Regions from separate parts of the Streptomyces sp. NBC_00212 genome, predicted to be linked through region 2. Evidence: riboswitches for the same ligand, from Rfam matches in the RefSeq annotation. Region 2 holds a riboswitch; the other holds the start of a gene.
The links. Region 2 has a riboswitch for glycine ahead of gcvT (glycine cleavage system aminomethyltransferase GcvT). Riboswitches for the same ligand answer to the same signal wherever they lie in the genome.

Region 1: another riboswitch for glycine. It lies ahead of gcvP (aminomethyl-transferring glycine dehydrogenase); the one in region 2 lies ahead of gcvT (glycine cleavage system aminomethyltransferase GcvT).

Annotation. Positions count from the first base shown of each region.
Region 1 covers NZ_CP108115.1:7,259,037-7,263,029, forward strand. Annotated here, with positions in the region: gene OHA17_RS33105 (DNA polymerase IV) at 1-1,162, shown strand, start outside; gene OHA17_RS33110 (PRC-barrel domain-containing protein) at 1,078-1,455, opposite strand; glycine riboswitch at 1,591-1,697, shown strand; gene gcvP (aminomethyl-transferring glycine dehydrogenase) at 1,892-3,993, shown strand, end outside.
Region 2 covers NZ_CP108115.1:2,741,062-2,745,054, forward strand. Annotated here, with positions in the region: gene OHA17_RS12315 (enhanced serine sensitivity protein SseB) at 1-748, opposite strand, end outside; gene OHA17_RS12320 (AAA family ATPase) at 855-1,511, opposite strand; glycine riboswitch at 1,641-1,738, shown strand; gene gcvT (glycine cleavage system aminomethyltransferase GcvT) at 1,892-3,007, shown strand; gene gcvH (glycine cleavage system protein GcvH) at 3,108-3,482, shown strand; gene glyA (serine hydroxymethyltransferase) at 3,515-3,993, shown strand, end outside.

The sequences.
Region 1 (3,993 bases), 4.5 Mb from region 2:
GGAGGCCGGCGGGGTGGCCTTCGGGTCGGCCGCCGCGCGGGAGGCCGGTGAGCGGCTGCGCAGGGACATCAGGGCGGTCACGGGGCTGAGCGGGTCGGTCGGGCTCGCCGGATCCAAGATGCTGGCCAAGATCGCCTCCGAGCAGGCGAAGCCGGACGGGCTCGTGCTCATAGAACCCGGCACGGAGCGGGGGCTCCTCGCCCCGATGCCGGTGCGCACCCTGCCGGGTGTGGGCCCGGCCACCGGGGAGCATCTGCGGCGGGCCGGGATGACCACGGTGGCCGACCTCGCGGAGGCGGGCGAGGACGAGCTCGTACGGCTCCTGGGAAAGTCGCACGGGGCGTCGCTGTACCGGATGGCGGCCGGGCACGACGACCGGCCCGTGGTGGCCGAGCGGGACACCAAGTCGGTGTCGGTGGAGGACACCTTCGACGTGGACCTGCACGACCGGGTGCGGATCATGGCCGAGGTCGGGCGGCTCGCGGACCGGTGTGTGCAGCGGCTGCGGGCGTCCGGGCACTCGGGCCGCACCATCGTGCTCAAGGTCCGCCGCTACGACTTCTCGACGCTGACGCGGTCCGAGACGCTGCGCGGGCCCACGGACGACCCGGGGGTGGTGCGGGAGGCCGCCGGGCGCCTGCTCGACTCCGTGGACACCACGGGCGGCGTGCGGCTGCTCGGCGTGGGCGTCAGCGGGCTCGCCGACTTCACGCAGGAGGACCTGTTCGCGCAGGCCGCGGAGGAGCTGGCCGCGGAGGAGCGGGCCGAGGAAGGGCGGGCCGAGGAGCAGCCCGAGGGCGAGGAGACGCCGGCAGCCGCCGCGCAGGCCGAGCCCGTGGAGGATGCGGCTCAGCGCCGGTGGCTGGCCGGGCACGACGTGACGCACGCCGAGTACGGGCCGGGATGGGTGCAGGGCAGCGGCGTCGGGCGGGTCACCGTGCGGTTCGAGACACCGACGTCGCTGGTGCCGGGCCGGGTGAGGACCTTCAGGGTGGACGACCCGGGTCTGGCGCCGTCGGAGCCGCTGCCCCTGGTGGAGAAGCCGGAGACAGCGGCCGAGGGCGAGGCCCCGGTGGGTCAGGAGTCGCCGTTGGCAAGGCGGCCGAAGTCACGGTCGGAGGGCGGCGGGCCGGGGTCGGGGGCCGCGATGTCCAGACCGTAGTGGTGGTAGAGCTGGAGCTCCTGTTCCGGGGAGAGATGGCGGCCCACGCCGAAGTCGGGGGCGTCCTTGATGAGGGCGCGCTCGTAGGGGACGTGCAGCGCCTCGTCGACCAGGGTGCTGGGTTCGAGCGGGACGAAGGCGTCTCTGCTGAACAGGCCGGTGCGCACCGCCGCCCACTCCGGCGCGCCGGTCGCGTCGTCGAGGTAGACCTCGTCCACTGTTCCGATCTTGCGTCCACTGCGGTCGTACGCCTTGCGGCCGATCAGGCTGCGCGGATCGACATCGGTCTGCACGGTCCCTCCAACTGGTCGCAACCGTTCACAACTGCTCCACAAACACTACGAAAGTGCACATCGTGGGTGTTGGCCACTTGAGCGCTTGAACAAAGATTCGGTCTCGGACCTCGCTGGTAGGCTGGCGATGGCTGCTGACCCCGTGCGGGAGAGTCCTCCGAAGTGCTCACTGAGTTCTCGGCGGGCGCCGAAGGAGCAACTCCTCCCCGGAATCTCTCAGGCCCACGGACCGCACGGACGAGGTCACTCTGGAAAGCAGGACGGGGGATGCACGGGCACTTCGGCCCGGGCGGAACCTTTCCTCACCGACGGTGAAAACCGGGTCGCGCCCATGCGCCCCGGTGAAGCTCTCAGGTTGAGATGACAGAGGGGGAGGCCGTCCGGGTACCCGCGTCGTGGTGCCCCTCGCAGGTCGTGCGACCAGGAGGCCTCCGTAATGACCGCCAACCGCATTTCGCTCAGCCAGCTGGAGCGTGGCATCCCCTTCGAGCAGCGCCACATCGGCCCCGATGCCGAGGCTCAGGCGAAGATGCTCGCGCAGGTCGGCTACGGCTCGCTCGACGAGCTGACCGCCGCCGCCGTTCCCGACGTCATCAAGAGCGCCGGAGCGCTGGGGCTGCCCGAAGCGCGGACCGAGGCCGAGGTGCTCGCCGAGCTGCGCCGGCTCGCGGACCGCAACCAGGTGCTCGCCCCGATGATCGGCCTCGGCTACTACGGCACCTTCACGCCGCCGGTGATCCTGCGCAACGTCATGGAGAACCCGGCCTGGTACACGGCCTACACGCCCTACCAGCCGGAGATCTCGCAGGGCCGCCTGGAGGCGCTGCTCAACTTCCAGACCATGGTCGCCGAGCTGACCGGCCTGCCGACCTCGGGCGCCTCGCTGCTCGACGAGGGCACCGCCGCGGCCGAGGCGCTCGCCCTTTCGCGGCGTGTGGGCAAGGTCAAGGGCGGGGTCTTCCTCGTCGACGCCGACACCCTGCCGCAGACCGTCGCCGTGATCCAGACGCGCGCCGAGCCGACCGGTGTCGAGGTCGTCGTCGCCGACCTGAGCGAGGGCATCCCGGCCGAGATCGCCGAGCGCGGTGTCTTCGGCGTGCTGCTCCAGTACCCGGGTGCCTCCGGCCGGGTCCGTGACCTCAAGCCGGTCATCGACGCGGCCCACGAGCTCGGCGCGATCGTCACCGTCGCCGCCGACCTGCTCGCCCTCACCCTGCTCGCCTCGCCCGGCTCGCTCGGCGCGGACATCGCCGTCGGTACGACCCAGCGCTTCGGCGTCCCGATGGGCTTCGGCGGCCCGCACGCCGGGTTCATGGCCGTCCAAGAGAAGTTCGCCCGCTCCCTGCCCGGCCGCCTCGTCGGCGTCTCCGTCGACGCGGACGGCAACAAGGCGTACCGCCTGGCCCTGCAGACCCGCGAGCAGCACATCCGCCGCGAGAAGGCCACCAGCAACATCTGCACCGCCCAGGTGCTGCTCGCCGTCATGGCCGGGATGTACGCCGTCTACCACGGCCCGGACGGCCTGAAGCAGATCGCCCAGCGCACCCACCGCTACGCCGTCGTGCTCGCCGAGGGCCTGAAGGCCGCCGGTGTCGACGTCGCCCACGGCGCCTACTTCGACACCCTCACCGTGCGGGTCCCGGGCAAGGCCGCCGACGCCGTCGCCGCCGCCCGCGAGGGCGGGGTCAACCTGCACCTGGTCGACGCGGACACCGTCACCATCGCCTGTGACGAGACCACCACCCGGGCCCAACTGGCCGCCGTCTGGGCCGCGTTCGGGGCCGACGCCGATGTGGAGGCGCTGGATGCCGCGGCCGCCGACACCCTGCCCGCCGCCCTGCTGCGCGGCGACGAATTCCTGACCCACCCGGTCTTCCACCAGCACCGCTCCGAGACCGCGATGCTGCGCTACCTGCGCAAGCTCGCCGACCGCGACTACGCGCTCGACCGCGGCATGATCCCGCTCGGCTCCTGCACCATGAAGCTGAACGCGACCACCGAGATGGAGCCGGTGACCTGGCCCGAGTTCGGCCAGATGCACCCCTTCGCGCCGGTCGAGCAGGCCGCCGGCTACCTCACGCTCATCCGTGAGCTGGAGGAGCGGCTCGCCGAGGTCACCGGGTACGACGCGGTGTCCATCCAGCCCAACGCCGGTTCGCAGGGCGAGCTCGCGGGCCTCCTCGCCGTCCGCGCCTACCACCGCGCCAACGGCGACACCCAGCGCACCATCTGCCTCATCCCGTCCTCCGCGCACGGCACCAACGCCGCGAGCGCCGTGATGGCCGGCATGAAGGTCGTCGTCGTCAAGACCGCCGACGACGGCGAGGTCGACGCCGCCGACCTGCGCGCCAAGATCGAGCAGTACCGCGACGAGCTCTCGGTGCTGATGATCACCTACCCGTCCACGCACGGCGTGTTCGAGGAGCACGTCGCCGAGATCTGCGGCCTGGTCCACGAGGCCGGCGGCCAGGTGTACGTCGACGGCGCCAACCTCAACGCCCTGGTCGGGCTTGCCAAGCCGGGCAAGTTCGGCGGCGA
Region 2 (3,993 bases):
GCACCCGCTCGCGCATCCACGTGGCGACCGGGTCCTGGGTCACATCGAGCAGGACCAGGTTGACCGGCCAGCCGACCGGGACGCGGCCGAGCGCGCGGCCGAGCGCCTCCATGGGGGCGTTGCGGCCCGCCCCGTCCCAGGTGGAGAACTCCACTGCGATGAAGAGCGTGGGCGAATCCCCCTCGATGGAGGCGAGCGCGCGGCGGGCGCTGAGCACCACGCCGGTCGCCTCGAACTCCTGGGAGGCCGCGCCCAGGAAGTCCACCGGATCCTCCTGCCAGTCCGGCTCGAAGAGGCGCACCCGGGCGCCGGACGCGGGTCCGTCGAGGGCGGTACGCCCGGTGCGGCACAGCTCGGCCACGGCAGGCGGGGGCAGCGGCATCCCGACCGCGCCCTCGGGGTTGACCACGACACCGAGCTGCGGCGGGAGCCCGCGGGCGAACTCGACGGCGGGCGCCACCGCGAACGACATGTGGGAGCCGACGCACTGCCGGAACTGCTGCTCGGAGCTGTAGACGGGGACGTAGGGGGCGCCGTCGAGCTGCATGGTGGGCAGGTCGAGGTCGGCGCTGTCCTGGCCGCCGCCGTTGGGCAGCGGCACCCATACGACGCTGCGGCCGAGCACCTCTATGAGGCGGGGGCCCGCGTCGGCGTGGCCGAGCGCCGCCGCCAGTGTCTCTTCGAGCTCGTTGCCCGGCCAGCCTCCGCCGCCGTGCGGATGCGCGAATGCCTGCCCCGGAAAGTTCATGTGCCGTCCTTCTCCCCCGACTGCTGCCGTGCCCCACGACCCTAGCGCCGAGGGTGCGACAGGAGGAAAGGGTGCCCGGAAAGGGCCCCGCGCGCGCCAGGGGGCGCTACTCGGAGAAGCCGATCCGGCGCAGCACGGTGGCCGACTCCCGGTCGAGCAGGACCGCGCCGGCACAGCCGGTCGGCAGCCGCCCGGCCTCCACCTGGGCTATGAGGCGGCGGGCCGCGCCGCGGTGCCGGGCGAAGGCGTACTTCGACACCCAGCGGCCCCGGATCGCCTGGCCCTCCAGGGCGGTGCCGGCCGGCACGTCGAGCACGACGAGCCGCAGCGCGCGTCCCCTGCGCCGGGCGCCCCGGCCCAGCCAGTGCCGCACCCATGCCTGCGTGCCGCAGTCGTGCACGACGAGGCTGTCTCCGGAGCGCAGCGCCCACCAGGTCCTGGCGAAGTGCGCGGTCCGGGTCAGCGGGCGGTACAGGGCGTACGGAATGCCGGGGAGCCGGCGCTGCCAGGCGAGGCGGGTGTCCTGGGAGTCGATGCGGCGGTCGGTGACGGCGCGGCGCATCAGCGTCGTCTTGCCGCTGCCGGGCAGGCCCGACACCACCACGACGTCGCCCGCGTCGAAGAGCAGCTCCGGTGGCGTGTGCCCGGGCCGCCCGCGCAGATCCCGCACCGCCGGCCGCGTCTGTCCTCCCGGCCCCTGCCGACCAGGGCCTTTTGGCGTGGGGACCTCCCGCACCTGGCCCGTGTTCCGTCCAACCGTCATGGCACTCCCCCCTGTTCGGGTCCCGCGACCCCTGCCCACGAAGTGTAAAGAGACGGTAATAGGTCACCGGCGATGTGACGCTTCCGGGATGCGTGCAATGATGTGCGCGCCAACTGCATACCGGCCGTTCGAATCCGCGCGGGAGAGTCCTCAGCAGCTGTGAGCTGGGGCGCCGAAGGAGCAAGTTCCTCCCTTGAATCTCTCAGGCCCCGTACCGCGCGGACGAGGCAGATCTGAAAAGCGGGCCGTCCCCTGCCGGGCGTCCCCACCCAAGGTGCAAGCCGTGCCGCGCAACGCGCGCCGGTGAACCTCTCAGGTTCCGATGACAGATGGGGAGGATGTCCTCGACCGTCATGCCCCGGGACCTTGGAGCCACTTCCATGAGCAACGCCCCCCGCCTCACCGCCCTCGATGCACTGCATCGTTCGCTGGGCGCCACGATGACCGACTTCGCGGGCTGGGACATGCCGCTGCGGTACGGGAGCGAGCGCGACGAGCACACCGCCGTACGGACCCGCGCCGGGCTCTTCGACCTGTCCCACATGGGCGAGATCACCGTCACCGGGCCCGAGGCCATGAAGGCGCTGAACTACGCCCTGGTCGGCAACATCGCCACCATCGGCCCCGGCCGCGCCCGGTACACGATGATCTGCCAGGAGGACGGCGGCATCGTCGACGACCTGATCGTCTACCGCCTGGGTGAGACGGAGTACATGGTTGTCGCGAACGCGGGCAACGCGCAGATCGTGCTCGACGCGATCACCGAGCGCGCGGCCGGCTTCGACGCCGAGGTCCGCGACGACCGCGACGCGTACGCGCTGATCGCCGTGCAGGGCCCCGAGTCCCCCGGCATCCTCAAGTCCGTCACGGACGCCGACCTGGACGGCCTGAAGTACTACGCGGGCCTGCCCGGCACCGTCGCCGGTGTCCCCGCCCTGATCGCCCGCACCGGCTACACCGGCGAGGACGGCTTCGAGCTGTTCGTCGCCCCCGAGCACGCCGAGCAGCTGTGGCGCGCGCTGACCGAGGCCGGCCAGGACGCGGGCCTCGTGCCGTGCGGCCTGTCCTGCCGCGACACGCTGCGCCTGGAGGCGGGCATGCCGTTGTACGGGCACGAGCTGACCACCGGGCTCACCCCCTTCGACGCCGGGCTCGGCCGGGTCGTGAAGTTCGAGAAGGACGGCGACTTCGTGGGCCGTACGGCTCTGGAGGCCGCCGCCGAGAAGGCCGCCGCGAACCCGCCGCGCAAGCTGGTCGGCCTGATCGCCGAGGGCCGCCGGGTGCCCCGCGCCGGCTTCTCGGTCGTCGCCGGCGGCGAGGTCGTCGGCGAGGTCACCTCCGGCGCCCCGTCGCCGACCCTGGGCAAGCCGATCGCCATCGCGTACGTGGACGCCGCGCACGCCGCGCCCGGCACCGCCGGGGTCGGCATCGACATCCGCGGGACGCACGAGGCGTACGAGGTCGTCGCGCTGCCCTTCTACAAGCGCGAGAAGTGACCCGCGCGTCCCTGCGGCACCGCCCTTCTCGTCTCGCTGTCCGAGACACTCTTCGAGACCCCGTCACCAGCACTCCCCCGCGTACAGGAGAATTCAGGTCATGAGCAACCCGCAGCAGCTGCGCTACAGCAAGGAGCACGAGTGGCTGTCGAACGCCGAGGACGGCGTGTCGACGGTCGGCATCACGGAGCACGCGGCCAACGCGCTCGGTGACGTCGTGTACGTACAGCTTCCCGAGGTGGGTGACACGGTGACCGCGGGCGAGACTTGCGGCGAGCTGGAGTCCACCAAGTCGGTCAGCGACCTGTACTCCCCCGTGACCGGCGAGGTCGTCGCCGCCAACCAGGACGTCGTGGACGACCCGGCCCTGGTGAACTCCGCTCCGTTCGAGGGCGGCTGGCTGTTCAAGGTGAAGGTCACGGACGAGCCGGGCGACCTGCTCTCCGCCGACGAGTACACCGACTTCGCCAGCTGACCTAGAGACCACAGGGATACAGGGATCGTCTGATGTCGCTTCTGAACCAGCCCCTCCACGAGCTGGACCCGGACGTCGCCGCCGCCGTCGACGCCGAGCTCCACCGTCAGCAGTCCACCCTCGAAATGATCGCCTCGGAGAACTTCGCTCCGGTCGCGGTCATGGAGGCCCAGGGCTCGGTCCTCACCAACAAGTACGCCGAGGGCTACCCGGGTCGCCGCTACTACGGCGGCTGCGAGCACGTCGACGTGGTCGAGCAGATCGCGATCGACCGCATCAAGGCGCTCTTCGGCGCCGAGGCCGCCAACGTGCAGCCCCACTCGGGCGCCCAGGCCAACGCGGCCGCGATGTTCGCGCTGCTCAAGCCGGGCGACACGATCATGGGTCTGAACCTGGCCCACGGCGGCCACCTGACCCACGGCATGAAGATCAACTTCTCCGGCAAGCTCTACAACGTGGTCCCGTACCACGTCGACGAGACCGGCGAGGTCGACATGGCCGAGGTCGAGCG